2 regions of the Streptomyces sp. NPDC023723 genome follow, and region 1 is predicted to be linked to the other one. Evidence: predicted binding sites of a transcription regulator. Region 1 holds the regulator's gene; the other holds the start of a gene.

Region 1 (8,388 bases):
TGGGGACGACCTTGAGGCGGCCGTCGGTCCACAGCAGGACGCGTTTGCCGTCGCCGCTGACGGTGAAGCGGTCGGCGTCCGAGGCGAGGTGCTCGACGCGCTGCTGGGCGAGGTCGTAGCGCTCCAGCTCGGTGCCCGGGTCGGGGTCCTCGGGGGTGGCCCGGGAGGCGCCGAGGACGCCGGTGACCGGGTGGCGCAGCCACAGCACGCCGTCCTTGGCGGCGCGCAGGCCGGAGTAGCGGGCCGCCTCCACCGGGAAGGGCACGATCCGGTCGGCGAGGCCGTCCAGGTCGACGCGGGTGGTGGGGGCGCCCTCGCTGTCGGGGGTCTCGTCCTTGTCGGCGGGGTCGAAGGGGCGGCCGTGGCGCTGCGGGCCGAACGGCGACGGGGTGGTCGCGGCCAGCGTGATCAGGTGCGGGCGGGTGCCCTCGACGAAGCCCAGGTCGAAGACGTGTTCGTCGTAGACCGGGTCGAAGGAGCGGGTGGACAGGAACGCCAGGTGCTTGCCGTCGAGGGTGAAGGCGGGGGCGTAGTCCTGGAAGCGCAGCGGGGTCGCCTCGGTGACCGTGAGGTCGGTGGTGTTGGCGAGTTTGAGCTGGGACAGCGGGCGCGGGCCGGGGTGGGACCAGGCCAGCCAGTTGGAGTCGGGCGAGAAGACCAGGCCCCGGGCGTCGCCGTCCTCGCTGCGGTCGACCTCGCGGACCTCGCCGGTGGCCCGCTCGACGAGCAGCACCCGGCCGTCGTGGGCGGCGACGGCGGCCTTGCTGCCGTCGGGGGCCATCGCGAGGCCGAGGACCCGGCCGAGCTGTCCGGCGGCGAGGCGGCGCGGGGTGGCGCCGGGCAGCAGGCCGGTGGCGGGCGCGAACTCCAGGGCGTCCTCGCCCTCCGCGTCGGTCACCCACACCACCCACTGCTCGCCGTCGGCGCGGAAGGCGCGCGGCAGCCTCGCCCGGACACCGGGGGTGACGGCCAGCGCGCGGGCGGGTCCGGCGCGGTGGGTGACCCAGTGCACGCCGCCGCGTACGGCGACGGCGCTGCCCCGGCCGGTGTGGTCGGGGGAGGCGGAGCCGAACCAGCGGGCGGCGTTGACCGGGTAGGGCTGGAGGTCGGCGCGGGAGCCGCCGAGCCGGATGTCGAGGCGGCGGGGCTCGGCGCCGTCCAGGTCGTCCAGCGTCCACAGCTCCCCGGCGCTGGAGTAGACGACCCGGGCGCCGTCGGTGGCCGCGTGCCGGGCGTAGAAACCGCCGAGGGGGGTGTGCCGGCGCAGGTCGGAGCCGTCGGCGAGGGAGGAGTAGAGCGCGCCGGTGCCCTCGTGGTCGCAGAGGAAGGCGAGCCGGTCGCCGACCCAGAACGGGTACTCGATGTTGCCGTCGAGGTTCTGGTGGACGCGGACGAACTCGCCGTCGCCCTCCCGGTCGATCCACAGCTTGCCGGCCGTGCCGCCCCGGTACCGCTTCCACCAGGCGGCCTCGCGGCCCATCGGCGCGGACAGCAGCACGGTGTGCGGGCCGAACGCGACGTCGCCGACCGGGCCGTACGGCAGGGTCTCGGCGGGGCCGCCGTCCAGCGGGACGGCGCGGGCCCAGCTGCGGCGCAGGCTGGCCTGGCCGTAGGTGCTGATGGCCAGCACCCGGCCGTCCGGCAGCCAGCCGCGCACCTGGGTGCGGTGGCTGCCCCAGTGGGTCAGCCGCCGGGACGGGCCGCCGTCGACCGGGGCGACGTGCACCTCGGGGGCGCCGTCCCGGGTGGAGGTCCAGGCGACGGTGGTGCCGTCCGGCGAGACGCGCGGCTGGGTGACGGGGGTGTTGTCGGCGCTGACCCGCCAGGCCCGTCCCCCGTCGAGGGGCGCGAGCCACACGTCGTCCTCGGCGGTGAAGGCGGTCAACTCGCCGTGCGGATGCGGAAACCGGAGGTAGGCAGGGGCTGCGGGCTGAGTCACCCCCTCACCCTAAGCAGCGGCGGCGGCGCCGGACAGCGGTTTGGATCACTTGCCCTCGGGCCAGCACTCGGGGCGGGTCTGGCAGTACACGGTCCTGGTGACGGTCACGGTGACGGTGGGTCCGCCGGGCCGGTACGTACTGGAGTCGCTCGTCGGGTTGTTCACCGGCGGGGTGGGGGTGGCGTCGCAGTCGCCCAGCCCGCTGACCCGGAACCGCTCCTTGCCGTCCACCTTCGCGGTGAGTTCGCCGCGCACGCAGGCGCCCTCGACGACGCGGGTGACGTGGCCGTCCACGGTGATGTCCTTGCCGTCGTCGGTCTGTCCCTCGCAGCTCACCTCGGCGACCGTCTCCTCGCTCGCCGAGGCGCTCGCTCCGGAGCCGTCGTAGGACGCGTTGCAGGTGATCCACTGCACGTTCGTGTCCCGTCGCTCCAGCTCGCGGGTGACCACCCCGTCGGTGGTGTACGCCACCGACGCGGAGTTCAGCCCGGCGGGATCGCACGCGACGACGCCACCGACGGCGACGACGACCGCTCCGGCCGCCAGCATCCCGCGCCGCCTCTGCCGAATACGCCTCAATGCCCCCATGCCGCTTCAGCCTGCCACCGTCCCGCGCCGGGCGGTAGAGCGCATACGGACACTCCGCACCACCCCGCTGGGCTCCGCACCCCCCGGGGTGACCGCGGGCGTCAGCCCCAGCGGCCGGTGCGGCCCAGCAGCAGGGCGGCGGCGGCCGTACCGGCCGTCGAGGTGCGCAGCACGGTCGGGCCGAGCAGGTACGGGCGGGCACCGGCCTGCGCGAAGAGGTCCAACTCCGCGGGGGCGACGCCGCCTTCGGGGCCGACGACCAGGACGATGTCGCCCTCGGTGGGGAGTTCGGCGGTGGCCAGCGGGAGGTCGCCGCTCTCGTGGAGTACGGCGGCGAAGTCGGCGGCCGCCAGCAGGGCGGCGACCTGCTTGGTCGTCGCCGCGTCCGCGACCTCGGGGAACCGGTCCCGGCGGGACTGCTTGCCGGCCTCCCGGGCCGTCGCCCGCCACTTGGCGAGCGCCTTCAGACCCCGGTCGCCCTTCCACTGGGTGATGCAGCGCGCCGCCGTCCACGGCACGATCGCGTCGACCCCGACCTCGGTCATCGTCTCCACCGCGAGTTCGCCCCGGTCGCCCTTGGGCAGCGCCTGGACGACGGTGATCCGGGGCTGCGGGGCGGGTTCCTCGACCACGGTGTGCAGTCCCGTGACGACCAGCCGGTCCTTGCCCTCGGCGGCCTTGACGACGCCCTGGGCCCAGTGGCCGCGCCCGTCGGTGAGGACGACCTCCTCGCCGGGCCGCAGCCGCTTCACGGAGACGGCGTGCCGCCCCTCGGGGCCGTCGAGGACGTACTCCCCGCCGGGAAGGTCGTCGAGGGAGCCGGCCACGAACACCGGTGCCGTCATCGGCCCGTACCTCCGGTCGCGTAGTGCGACAACGCTGTCCCGGCGGCGGTGAGTTCGGCCACCAGCACCTCGACCAGCTGCCCGGCGGTCAGGTCGCGGGCCATCCGGTGGCCCTGCCCCGCCCACAGCGCCAGGCCCTGTACGTCGCCCGCCTTGGCCGCCGCCTTGCGCAGCGGCGCGGTGAGGTGGTGGACGTCCGGGTAGGCGGCGGGGGCGTAGGGGCCGTGCTCGCGCAGGAAGCGGTTGACCAGGCCGCGGGCCGGGCGCCCGGAGAAGGCCCGGGTCAGTTCGGTGCGGACGAACAACGGGTTGGTCAGCGCCAGCTTGTGCAGGGCGTGCGCGCCGGACTCGGCGGTGGCGAGGAAGGCGGTGCCGAGCTGGGCCGCGCTCGCGCCGGCCGCGAGGACCGCGGCGATCTGGCCGCCGCGCATCAGGCCGCCGGCCGCGATGACCGGCAGGCTCACCGTCTCGCGGGTCTGGGCGAGCAACGACAGCAGGCCGATCCCGGAGCCGTCCGTCTCCGGGACGTCCCGGTGGGTGCCCTGGTGGCCGCCGGCCTCGACGCCCTGCGCGATCACCGCGTCTGCGCCGCACTCCTCGACCGCCCGGGCCTCCTCGGCGGTGGTGGCGGTCACCACGGCGAAGGTGCCCACCCGGTGCAGGGCGTCGACCACCTCGCGGGTGGGCGTGCCGAAGTGGAACGACACCACGGGTACCGGGTTGTCGAGGAGGACGGCGAGTTTCGTCTCGTAGCCGTCGTCGCGGCCGCTGTCCGGGTCGCCCAGTTCCGTCTCGTACCAGGCGGCCTCGCCGGCCAGCTGATGGGCGTAGACCCCGACGGCCGCGGGGTCGGCGGTCTCCGGCTGCGGCAGGAAGAGGTTGACCCCGAACGGGCGGCTCGTCAGGCTCCGCAGCTGCTTGATCTCCTGGTACATCCCGTCGGGCGTCTTGTACCCGGCGGCCAGGAAGCCGAGCCCGCCCGCCTCGCAGACGGCGGCGGCCAGCCGGGGCACGGAGACGCCGCCCGCCATCGGAGCCTGCACGATCGGATACGGGAAGAGATCGGTCAGCGCGGAGGACATGACCGCATGGTGCCATGTCCTCCGGACAGGACCGAATCCGACCTTCCGTCCCCGGACCGGGCCGCCTTGACCGGGAACCCGGACCCGTAGGGGAGCGGACTCACCGCCCGTACGGGAGTGGACTCACCGTCCGTTGAAGGCGTCCTTCAGCCGCGAGAACAGCCCCTGCTGGCCCGGCTGGAACTGCCCCTGCGGCCGTTCCTCGCCGCGCAGCTTGGCGAACTCGCGCAGCAGCCGCTCCTGGTCGGGGTCGAGCTTGCCCGGGGTCTGGACCTCGACGTGCACGATGAGGTCGCCCCGGCCGCCGCCGCGCAGGTGGGTCACGCCGCGGGCGTGCAGCGGGATCGACTGGCCCGACTGGGTGCCCGGCCGGATGTCGACCTCCTCCAGGCCGTCCAGCGTCTCCAGCGGCACCTTGGTGCCGAGGGCCGCCGCCGTCATCGGGAGGGTGACCGTGCAGTGCAGGTCGTCGCCCCGGCGCTGGAACTGGGAGTGCGGCAGCTCGTGGATCTCGACGTACAGGTCACCGGCGGGACCGCCGCCGGGGCCGACCTCGCCCTCGCCCGCGAGCTGGATGCGGGTGCCGTTGTCGACACCGGCCGGGATCTTCACCGTCAGCGTGCGGCGGGAGCGGATGCGGCCGTCGCCGGCGCACTCCGGGCACGGCGTGGGAACCACCGTGCCGAAGCCCTGGCACTGGGGGCAGGGCCGCGAGGTCATGACCTGGCCCAGGAAGGACCGGGTGACCTGGGAGACCTCACCGCGGCCCCGGCACATGTCACAGGTCTGGGCACTGGTGCCCGGCGCCGCGCCCTCGCCGTTGCAGGTGTTGCAGACCACGGCCGTGTCGACCTGGATGTCCTTGGTCGTGCCGAAGGCCGCCTCGTCCAGCTCCACCTCGATCCGGATCATCGCGTCCTGGCCGCGGCGGGTGCGCGAGCGCGGCCCGCGCTGCGACGCCGTGCCGAAGAACGCGTCCATGATGTCCGAGAAGTTCCCGAAGCCGCCCTGGCCGAAGCCGCCGGCCGCGCCGCCCGACTGGGACAGCGGGTCGCCGCCGAGGTCGTAGACCTGCTTCTTCTGCGGGTCCGAGAGCACCTCGTAGGCGGCGTTGATCTCCTTGAACCGCTCCTGCGTCTTCGGATCGGGGTTGACGTCCGGGTGCAGCTCGCGGGCGAGCCTCCTGAACGCCTTCTTGATCTCGTCCTGGGACGCGTCGCGGCGCACGCCGAGTACGGCGTAGTAGTCCGTGGCCACTTATGACTCCGCCAGGATCTGTCCGACGTACCGTGCCACTGCGCGTACCGCTCCCATCGTTCCCGGGTAGTCCATGCGGGTCGGTCCGACCACGCCGAGCTTGGCAACCGCCTCGCCGCCCGAACCGTAGCCCACCGACACGACGGACGTGGAGTTGAGTCCCTCATGGGCGTTCTCATGACCGATTCGCACGGTCACGCCCGGATCCTTCGCCTCGCCGAGCAGCTTGAGGAGCACCACCTGCTCCTCCAGCGCCTCCAGCACCGGCCGGATCACCAGGGGGAAGTCATGGCCGAAGCGGGTGAGATTGGCGGTGCCGCCGATCATCAGCCGCTCCTCGTTCTCCTCGACCAGCGTCTCCAGCAGGGTGGAGAGCACCGTCGCGACCGTACCGCGCTCCTCCGCGCCGAAGGCGTCGGGGAGGTCCTCGACGAGCGTCGGCACGTCCGTGAACCGGCGCCCCGCGACCCGGCTGTTGAGCCGGGCCCGCAGATCCGCCACCGAGGTCTCGCCGAACGGCGCCGGACAGTCCACCATGCGCTGCTCGACCCGCCCGGTGTCCGTGATCAGCACGAGCATCAGGCGCGCGGGCGCGAGCGGCAGCAGTTCCACGTGCCGCACGGTCGAGCGGGTCAGCGACGGGTACTGCACCACGGCGACCTGCCGGGTGAGCTGCGCGAGCAGCCGCACCGTACGGGCCACCACGTCGTCGAGGTCGACGGCGCCCTCCAGGAAGTTCTGGATGGCGCGCCGCTCGGGCGCGGTCATGGGCTTGACGCCGGCGAGCTTGTCGACGAAGAGCCGGTAGCCCTTGTCGGTGGGGATGCGCCCGGCGCTGGTGTGCGGCTGGGCGATGAACCCCTCCTCCTCCAGCGCCGCCATGTCGTTGCGCACGGTGGCCGGGGAGACGCCGAGGCTGTGCCGCTCGGTGAGGGCCTTGGAGCCGACCGGCTCCTCGGTGCCGACGTAGTCCTGGACGATGGCGCGCAGCACCTGAAGCCTGCGTTCACTGAGCATCGCGCACACCTCCCGATCACGTCCGCCCGTCTGCCCTGGCACTCAAAGCGTGCGAGTGCCAGACTTCCCCGGCCCAGTGTACGGCCGTGGGGTACACCCCCGGCAAGGCCGGGCCCGCGCTGCCGTCCGCGACAGGTGCGCACCGCTAGCGTCGCCGCCATGACGGTGACTTGGGAAGAGCTGGGATGGGAGCGGTTGGCGGCCGGGGTGGGGCGGTGCCGGCTGCCGGTGTGGGACTGCACGGCCGGGCTGGTGGTCGGCGGGGACGCGGCGCTGGTGATCGACGCCGGGTCGAGTCCGGGCGAGGGCGCGCGGCTGCGCGCCGAGGCGGAGCGGCTGGCCGGTCACCGTGTGACGCATCTCGCGCTGACCCATGCCCACTTCGACCACGTCTTCGGCGCGGCGGCGTTCGCGGGGGCGCAGGTGTACGGCGCGGTGGGCGTCGACGCGGTGCTCGGCGAGGGGCGGGAGGCGCTGCGGGCGGACGCGACCGCCAACGGGCTGGACCGGCGCCGGGCGCGGGAGGCGGTGGACGCCCTCGTGTCCGTCCGGCACCAGGTGAGCGGTGAGTGGACGCTCGACCTGGGCGGCGGCCGGCAGGTGCTGCTGGCGAACGTGGGTCCCGGGCACACCGCCCATGACCTGGCGGTGCTGGTGCCGGGCAGTCCGGAGGTGGTCTTCTGCGGGGACCTGGTGGAGGAGTCCGGGCCGCCGCAGACCGGGCCCGACGCGCTCCCCGGGCACTGGCCGGACGCCCTGGACCGGCTGCTCGCGCTGGGCGGCGAGGACGCACGGTACGTGCCCGGTCACGGGGCCGTGGTGGACGCGGAGTTCGTGCGGGCCCAGCGGGACGCGCTGGCGGCGCGGTTCGGCGTGTCGCGCTGATCGGGTCCGTGGCGTTCCTCGTATCGTCAGCGGAATGCGCCAGTACTCCGCCGATCTCACTCCCCCGTGGAAGAAGCCGCGGCCGGTGCCCGAGGTGCCGGCCGATCCGGGCCTGGTGGTCGAGGAGCCCGGTAGCGGGTTCTGCGGCGCGGTGACCGGCTGCGAGGCGGGCACGGTGACGCTGGAGGACCGCTTCGGCAAGCGCCGGGTGTTCCCGCTGGAGCCGCGCGGGTTCCTGCTGGAGGGCCGGGTGGTGACGCTGGTCCGGCCGTCCTCGCCGGGTCCGGTACGGCCGTCCCGTACGGCGTCCGGTTCGGTCGCCGTGCCCGGCGCGCGGGCCCGGGTGGCCCGGGCCGGGCGGATCTACGTCGAGGGCCGGCACGACGCCGAGCTGGTCGAGAAGGTGTGGGGCGACGACCTGCGGGTCGAGGGCGTGGTCGTGGAGTACCTGGGGGGCGTGGACGACCTGCCGTCGATCGTCGACGAGTTCGCGCCGGGTCCGGACGCCCGGCTGGGGGTGCTGGTGGACCACCTCGTGCCGGGGTCGAAGGAGTGGCGCATCGCCGAGTCGGTGACCAGTGACCACGCGCTGGTGGTCGGCCATCCGTACATCGACATCTGGGAGGCCGTGAAACCGGCCGCGGTGGGGATCGCAGCGTGGCCCCGGGTGCCGCGCGGTCAGGACTGGAAGACGGGGGTGTGCCGGGCGCTGGGCTGGCCGGCGGAGAACACGGGGGCGGTGTGGCAGGCGATCCTGGCCCGGGTGGGGTCCTAC
Region 2 (8,388 bases), on a different contig from region 1:
ACACCGCCTTCCTCAGCGACTACCTGGTGAAGGACGACTACGCCTACTTCAAGAAGATGCAGGCCCGGGGCGTCACCCTGAACAACCACACCCTCACCCACCCGTACCTCCCCGGCCTCTCCTACGCCGAGCAGAAGCACGAGATCTGCGGCATGCAGAAGGTCATCCGCAAGCGGTACGGGAAGCGCCCCGCCGTCTTCCGCCCGCCCTTCGGCAACTACAACCAGGACACCCTGGTCGCCGCCAAGAGCTGCGGCGTCACCCACGTCCCGCTCTGGAACGAGGAGGTCTTCGTCGACCACTGGGACTACCGCGAGTGGGACCGGAAGATCCACCGCGGCGACATCGTCCTCACCCACTTCCGGGGCACCGAGGACTGGGACGGCACCATGCCCGACATGATCCGCCGCTTCCTGGACAAGATCACCGCCGAGGGATACGCGGTGGCCCGCCTGGAGGACTACCTGTGAGGCGGCGCCGGCGGGCCGGGGCGGCCGGCGCCCCCCTGGCGGCCACCCTGGCCGCCGCCGCCCTGCTCGCCGCCTGCGCCCCGGCCGGCACCCCCGCGGCCGGGGCGCGGGCGGGCGGGGGCGGGGTGGACGGCGGGGTGGGCGGCGGCGGGACGGGCGGTGTGGGGACAGGAGGTGTGGGGACGGGTGGTGCAGGGACAGGTGGTCTGCCGCCCGTCCTCGACCACGTCCCCACCCGCGACCGCGTCGTCTTCCTCACCTACGACGACGGCGCCGAACGCGACCCCGGCTTCCCCGCCTTGGTCCGCGACCGGCGGCTGCCGGTCACCCTGTTCCTCACCGACACGGTCGCCGGACCGGCGTACGGCCACTTCGCCCAGCTGCGCTCGGTCGGCGCGAGCCTCCAGAACCACACCCTGGACCACCCCGCCCTGCGCGGCCTGCCCTACGTCGGCCAGCGTGCCGAGATCTGCGGCCAGCAGCGCAAACTGAAGTCCCGCTTCGGCGTCCGCCCCCGCCTCCTCCGCCCGCCCTACGGCCGCTACGACACGGCCACCCTGCGCGCGGCCGCCGACTGCGGCGTCACGGCGGTCGTCCTGTGGCGCGCCGCACCGGACCCGACCGGCACCCTGACCTTCACCCACGGCGAGCCCCGGCTCCGCCCCGGCGACATCATCGCCATCGACCCCGACCGCCCGAAGGGCCCGTCGCTGACGGCACGCACGGAGCGGGTGCTGCGGGAGATCGAGCAGCGGGGGCTGCGGGTGGGGCGCCTTGAGGACTACCTGTGACTTTCCAGCGCCAGCGCCGTCCGGTGCGTGTTCTGAGCACCTCCGGCGTTCGCGGACGGGGCCGCGCGGGCCGAAGCGGGGTCCGGGGGCGGCGCCCCGCGGCGGACGCCCACCCCGAGGCCGGGCGTCAGGCACCCCGGCATCCACCGGCATCCACCAGCGAATCCCCGCCGACGCGCCGCGGGCATTGGCACTCCGCTTGACCGAGTGCTAACCGCGGTCATAGTCTCAGGTCTGGCACTCCCCCCAGGAGAGTGCCAACACAGCGACGGGCAGGTCCGGCACCCGCGACGACGGATCCACCTGGTCGCCACCTCAGACAGTTAACCCCGTGAGATCTCCGAAGGGGGAGGTCGGATCGTGACGACCGCCAGCTCCAAGGTTGCCATCAAGCCGCTCGAGGACCGCATCGTGGTCCAGCCGCTCGACGCCGAGCAGACCACGGCCTCGGGCCTGGTCATTCCGGACACTGCCAAGGAGAAGCCCCAGGAGGGCGTCGTCCTGGCCGTGGGCCCGGGCCGCTTCGAGGACGGCAACCGTCTTCCGCTCGACGTCTCCGTCGGTGACGTCGTGCTCTACAGCAAGTACGGCGGCACCGAGGTGAAGTACAACGGCGAGGAGTACCTCGTCCTCTCGGCCCGCGACGTGCTCGCGATCATCGAGAAGTAGTTCACCCGAAGCCCTGGCTTCGAACCTCGCTTTACAGCTGCGCCCCTGGCCCCCGCCACCACTATGAAGCCGGGCGCCCGGGGCGCAGTGCCGTATAACCCCAAGATTTCCGGAAGAGGGCTCACGCTCCCATGGCGAAGATCCTGAAGTTCGACGAGGACGCCCGTCGCGCCCTTGAGCGCGGCGTCAACAAGCTCGCTGACACGGTGAAGGTGACGATCGGCCCCAAGGGCCGCAACGTCGTCATCGACAAGAAGTTCGGCGCCCCCACCATCACCAACGACGGTGTCACGATCGCCCGCGAGGTCGAGATCGAGGACCCGTACGAGAACCTCGGCGCCCAGCTGGTGAAGGAGGTGGCGACCAAGACCAACGACATCGCGGGTGACGGTACGACCACCGCCACCGTGCTGGCCCAGGCGCTGGTCCGCGAGGGCCTGAAGAACGTCGCCGCGGGTGCCTCCCCGGCGCTGCTCAAGAAGGGCATCGACGCGGCCGTCAAGGCGGTCTCCGAGGAACTCCTCGCCACCGCCCGCCCGATCGACGAGAAGTCCGACATCGCCGCCGTCGCCGGTCTGTCCGCCCAGGACAGCCAGGTCGGCGAGCTGATCGCCGAGGCGATGGACAAGGTCGGCAAGGACGGTGTCATCACCGTCGAGGAGTCCAACACCTTCGGTCTGGAGCTGGACTTCACCGAGGGCATGGCCTTCGACAAGGGCTACCTGTCGCCGTACTTCGTGACGGACCAGGAGCGCATGGAGGCCGTCCTGGAGGACGCCTACATCCTGATCAACCAGGGCAAGATCTCCTCCATCCAGGACCTGCTGCCGCTGCTGGAGAAGGTCATCCAGGCCAACTCCTCCAAGCCGCTGCTGATCATCGCCGAGGACGTCGAGGGCGAGGCCCTGTCGACCCTGGTCGTGAACAAGATCCGCGGCACGTTCAACGCGGTGGCCGTCAAGGCCCCCGGCTTCGGCGACCGCCGCAAGGCGATGCTCCAGGACATGGCGGTCCTCACCGGCGCCACGGTCATCTCCGAGGAGGTCGGCCTCAAGCTCGACCAGGTCGGCCTGGACGTGCTCGGCACCGCCCGCCGCATCACCGTCACCAAGGACGACACCACCATCGTCGACGGGGCCGGCGAGAAGGCGGACGTCGAGGGCCGCGTCAACCAGATCAAGGCCGAGATCGAGGCCACGGACTCCGACTGGGACCGCGAGAAGCTCCAGGAGCGCCTCGCCAAGCTGGCCGGCGGCGTGTGCGTGATCAAGGTCGGCGCCGCCACCGAGGTGGAGCTGAAGGAGCGCAAGCACCGTCTGGAGGACGCCATCTCCGCGACCCGCGCCGCGGTCGAGGAGGGCATCGTCTCCGGTGGCGGCTCCGCGCTGGTCCACGCCGTCAAGGTGCTCGAGGGCAACCTCGGCAAGACCGGCGACGAGGCCACCGGTGTCGCGGTGGTCCGCCGCGCCGCCGTCGAGCCGCTGCGCTGGATCGCCGAGAACGCCGGCCTGGAGGGCTACGTCATCACCTCCAAGGTCGCCGAGCTCGACAAGGGCCAGGGCTTCAACGCCGCCACCGGCGAGTACGGCGACCTGGTCAAGGCCGGCGTCATCGACCCGGTGAAGGTCACCCGCTCCGCCCTGGAGAACGCCGCGTCCATCGCCTCCCTCCTCCTGACGACCGAGACCCTGGTCGTCGAGAAGAAGGAAGAGGAAGAGCCGGCCGCCGCGGGCCACAGCCACGGCCACAGCCACTGAGGCCCTCCGCTCCGCACGCCGGTGCCCGGCATCCCTCACGGGGTGCCGGGCACCGGCGCGTCGGGCGCGTTGTCAGTGGGCTCGGGCATGCTGTGAGCAGGACTGGGGGAGGGGGCGCGGTGCGTACACCGGTCAGGGGCGAGGTGTGGGTCGAGTACGGGCAGACCTGGGTGGAGAGCGATCCGGACGGCCGTATTCCGTTGCTCCACGAGACGTTCGCGGGCCAGGAGCAAGGGCTGTGCGGGGCCGCCACGCCCGGCTTCCTGTCGCTGATCACCGGACTCCACACCGGCTACGTCGACTGCACGGTGGAGACGCACGACGCGGAACCCGCCCTGGACCCGGCCTGGCAGGAGGTCGTCGAGGCGTCCTTCCGGCCGGTGTCGGAGCGGACCCGCCTGGCGCGGTGGGACCTCGGACTGCCGCTCACCGACCACCGGGTGCGCTACTGCGCCCGGGACATGGACGAGGGACAGCAGCGGGACACCCGTTCCCCCGGAGAGACACCGGCCGACGCCTACCTCCTCCAGTTCTGGCCCGCCCCGCCCGCCCCGGCCCGGGTACTGCGCCAGACCTCGCCGCACGCCGCCTACTGGCACGACTTCGCACGCGAACTCCCCCCGCCGCCCACCCCCGAGCAGCGCGCCGAGGCCGAACGCCGGGCCGCGGCGGCCGAGGCCCGCGCCGCCGAGCGGCGGCGCCTGCACCGCGAGCGCTGGGAATGGGGCGGCCGGCTCCCGAGCGACACCCTGCGCACGGTGGGCGGCAACGTCCGCGGCCTGCTGAGCTTCGACCCCGACCTGGTGCACACGCTGGATGCGGTGGGACCCGACGTCCAGCGCCGGGTGGCGCTCCTGGCCGCGCACCGCGCCTGCGAGACGGCGGGCCTGACCGACCTGCCGTGGATCACCCGGGCGCTCACCGCCCTCGCCGAGGGACGCCCACTCCCGCCGCCGTTCGACGACCCCGACGACCAGAGCGCGATGTGGGACGCCCTGCGGACCGCCACCCGCACCCCGGGCCGGTCGGTGCGCCAAGCGACACCCCCCAAGCGAGCGCCGTACCGCCCGCCGAAGCCTCCGGCCCGGCCCGGGACCCGGTGGGTACCGGCCCCGCGGCCCGCACCGCCGGACGCCGCGCCGCCCCCGCCGGGGCTCGGCCGCCCGCTGGGCCACTTCGAACCGGCCGAGGCCGGCGAAACACCGGGCTCGGAACCTCTGGAGCCCGGCTCCCCGGTCCTCGCCGCGGTGCTGCACCCGACCGGCACCCGCCCCCCGGCCCGCCCCATCTCCCAGCCCCACTACGCCCTCCCCACCCTCCCCGCCGCCGCCCACCCCGACCCGCTGCGCGCGGCGCTGGACGCGGTCTGGCACGCGCTCGGCACCCACGGCGAGCACTACCCGCGGCTGCTCGCGGAGGTCCGCGCCCTGTGCGGCGGCACGTGACCGCGCCGGCTGCTAAGCCGGCCCCCGCCCCGACACGTTGGCCGTGATCAGCCGCAGCAACTGCTTGGCCGTGGCGTCCTGTTCCGGCGTCAGCCCCATCGCGTCGCCGATGGCGAGCGGCACCTCGGCGGCCCGTTCCCGCAGCGCGGCCCCGGCGTCGGTGAGGCGGATGGCGACCGAGCGCTCGTCGTCGGCCCGGCGCTCGCGCAGCAGCAGGCTCGCCGCCTCCAGTCGCTTCAGCAGCGGGGACAGGGTGCTGGACTCCAACTGGAGCGCCGTGCCCAGGTCCCGGACGGAGATCGAGTCCCGCTCCCACAGCACGAGCAGCACGAGGTACTGCGGATAGGTCAGGCCGAGCGCGTCGAGCAGCGGCCGGTAGCGCGCGGTGACCGCGCGGGAGGCGGCGTACAGGGCGAAGCAGAGCTGGTCGTCCAGGAGCAGGGACCCCAGCGGGGGCCCGGACTCAGGCGGTTCGGCGGAGGTCGTGCGCACGGTGCGGCTCCCGGTTCAGGCACGGTTCACGGCGCGTCCATGCTATCGGAATCCTGTCGGACGCGAGTTAGTTGCGCACGACTTAATCGAGCGCTACGTTTCTGTCGTGCCGCCGCTTCCCGGTGAATCCGCCGGAGGGGCCGAGGCGGCACGCGCGAACCGAGGAGTCCGCCATGAGCGACGCCGCCGCCCCCGCCCGTCCCGTTCTGGAGCCCGCCGCCCAGGCGTTCGTCGAGGCCACCGCGAACCCGCCCTACCTGTTCGACCTCGGCCCCGCCGAGGGCCGCAAGACGGTGGACGAGGTCCAGTCCGGCGAGACGGCGCTGCCCGCCGTCGACGAGGAGTGGATCACCGTCGAGGGCGGCCCCACCGGCCAGGTCCGCGCCCGGATCGTCCGCCCCGCCGGCACCGAGGGCACCCTGCCGGTGATCCTCTACATCCACGGCGCCGGCTGGGTCTTCGGCAACGCCCACACCCACGACCGCCTGGTCCGCGAACTCGCCGTCGGCGCGAACGCGGCCGTGGTCTTCCCCGAGTACGACCTCTCCCCCGAGGCCCGCTACCCGGTCGCCATCGAGCAGAACTACGCGGTCGCCCGCTGGATCGTCACCGAGGGCGCCGCCAAGAACCTGGACGGCACCCGCCTCGCGGTGGCCGGCGACTCCGTCGGCGGCAACATGACCGCCGCCCTCACCCTGATGGCCAAGGAGCGCGGCGACGTCTCCCTGGTCCAGCAGGTGCTGTTCTACCCGGTGACCGACGCGAGCTTCGACACGCCGTCCTACCACCAGTTCGCCGAGGGCTACTTCCTGCGCCGCGACGGCATGCAGTGGTTCTGGGACCAGTACACGACGGACGCGGCCGAGCGGGCGCAGATCACCGCCTCCCCGCTGCGCGCCACCACCGAGCAGCTCACCGGCCTGCCGCCCGCGCTGGTCATCACCGGCGAGGCGGACGTCCTGCGGGACGAGGGCGAGGCGTACGCCAACAAGCTGCGCGAGGCCGGCGTGGCCGTCACGGCCGTCCGCTACCAGGGCATCATCCACGACTTCGTGATGCTCAACGCCCTGCGTGAGACGCACGCCGCCGAGGCCGCCATCACGCAGGCGGTCACCGTTCTGCGCACGGCACTGTCCACCGACTGACCCGGCCCACCACACCGTGGCCCGGCCCCCGCGCACCCGCTCCGGGGCCGGGCCGAGGCAATCCCGCCCCGGGGTCTCTTCGCGACCGGTAGCGCCCCTGCCAGCAGCAGACCGAGCCCGTTCGGTGACCACGTCGAGGTGCACCTGGTCAGCGCCACGGGCGAACCACTCGACCGGCCGTGGCGGATGCCGGTACGGCTCGCGGCCGGCGACGAGCAGAGCGCGGATCCTTGTCCCGGAGACGCTGTCCGCCTTCCCCGCGCTCACCACCGAGATCGTCCGTCATGGCGTGGTGCTGAGCTGATGGCGACGGAAGCACCGTGCCTCGCGCCGCTGACCCTCGGCGACAGGCATCTCGCCGGCCGGATGGACGTCCTACTGGCGGAGACGGAAGGCCGGGATCGCCGCGCGGAGCCCGCCCGGAGTGACGCCGTGGAAACGGGCTCGGAGAGCATGTCCGGCCTTGCTACCGTCGGATCACTGACCGTTCCGGCCGAGGAGCAAAAAGCCTCATGCATGATGCCCGCGTTCTGATCGACATGGGTGAAGAAGCCGTCCGCCGTCTGGCTCGCCGCGGCTACACCCTGGACCTCTCCTCCCTGGAGAGTCTTCAGTCCCGTCGGAACCAGAGCATCCAGTCCGGCGACGAGTTGCGCTCCGAGGCCAAGCGGGTGGCGCAGGAGGTCCAGCAGACGGCGAAGGCAGGCGGCGACATCTCCGCGCTCAAGGACACGGCCCGCAAGCTCAAGGAGCAGATCCGCGAGACCGAGGCCGAGCTGGAGAGGACTCAGGAGGAGCTGACCGGGCTGCTCCTGGGCATCCCGAACCTGCCGTCGGACGACGCGCCCGACGGGGACTCGGAGGAGTTCGCGGTCGAACAGCGCCGTGTCGGCAACCCGCCGGCCTTCCCCTTCGAGCCCAAGGACCATGTGGACCTCGGCGAGGGCATGGGAATTCTGGACTTCGGCCGCGCGACCAAGCTGTCCGGCCCGCGCTTCAGCGTCCTGCGGGGCGTCGGCGCGGCCCTGGAACGGGCTTTGGTGACGCTGTTCCTGGACCTGCACACCCGCCGCCACGGCTACGTCGAACACGCGGTGCCCTTCCTGGTCACCCGCAAGACGATGACCGGCACCGGCCAGCTGCCGAAGTTCGAGGAGGACCTGTTCAAGACGGGCGTCGCGGACCGGGACCTGTTCCTGATCCCGACTGCCGAGGTCCCGCTCACCAACCTGTACGCCGACGAGATCATTCCGCCCGCCGAGCTGCCGGTCGCCCTGACCGCGCACACGCCGTGTTTCCGCTCGGAAGCCGGCTCGTACGGCCGGGACACCCGCGGCCTGATCCGCCAGCACCAGTTCTCCAAGGTGGAGATGGTCCGTATCACCACCGCGGACCAGGCGCGTGCGGAGATGGAGAAGATGGTCGGCCACGCGGAGGCCTGCCTGAAGGAGCTGGACCTGGCCTACCGGGTCGTCACGCTCGCCGCGGGCGACACCGGTTTCTCCGCACAGCTCACCTACGACATCGAGGTGTGGCTGCCGAGCCAGGGCACCTACCGCGAGATCTCCTCGGTCTCGGACTTCGGTACCTTCCAGGGCCGTCGCGGGGGCATCCGCACC

Evidence for each region. Region 1 encodes HrcA, which represses chaperone genes, less so after heat shock. Its sites were predicted from a motif close to TTNGCACTCNGNNNNNCNGAGTGCNAA; they were not measured.
Region 2: a site for HrcA is predicted at 1,449-1,475, ahead of groES (co-chaperone GroES). Genes of this name have one in related genera too.

The regions. Positions count from the first base shown of each region.
Region 1 covers NZ_JBFAAP010000027.1:59,289-67,676, reverse strand. Annotated here, with positions in the region: gene AB0G32_RS25340 (S41 family peptidase) at 1-1,939, opposite strand, end outside; gene AB0G32_RS25335 (hypothetical protein) at 1,985-2,488, opposite strand; gene AB0G32_RS25330 (16S rRNA (uracil(1498)-N(3))-methyltransferase) at 2,629-3,372, opposite strand; gene AB0G32_RS25325 (nitronate monooxygenase) at 3,369-4,454, opposite strand; gene dnaJ (molecular chaperone DnaJ) at 4,578-5,711, opposite strand; gene hrcA (heat-inducible transcriptional repressor HrcA) at 5,712-6,728, opposite strand; gene AB0G32_RS25310 (MBL fold metallo-hydrolase) at 6,888-7,613, shown strand; gene AB0G32_RS25305 (DUF3097 domain-containing protein) at 7,648-8,388, shown strand, end outside.
Region 2 covers NZ_JBFAAP010000002.1:140,506-148,893, reverse strand. Annotated here, with positions in the region: gene AB0G32_RS03390 (polysaccharide deacetylase family protein) at 1-470, shown strand, start outside; gene AB0G32_RS03385 (polysaccharide deacetylase family protein) at 632-1,261, shown strand; gene groES (co-chaperone GroES) at 1,622-1,930, shown strand; gene groL (chaperonin GroEL) at 2,062-3,687, shown strand; gene AB0G32_RS03370 (hypothetical protein) at 3,807-5,132, shown strand; gene AB0G32_RS03365 (MarR family transcriptional regulator) at 5,145-5,624, opposite strand; gene AB0G32_RS03360 (alpha/beta hydrolase) at 5,798-6,769, shown strand; gene AB0G32_RS03355 (hypothetical protein) at 7,073-7,303, shown strand; gene serS (serine--tRNA ligase) at 7,282-8,388, shown strand, end outside.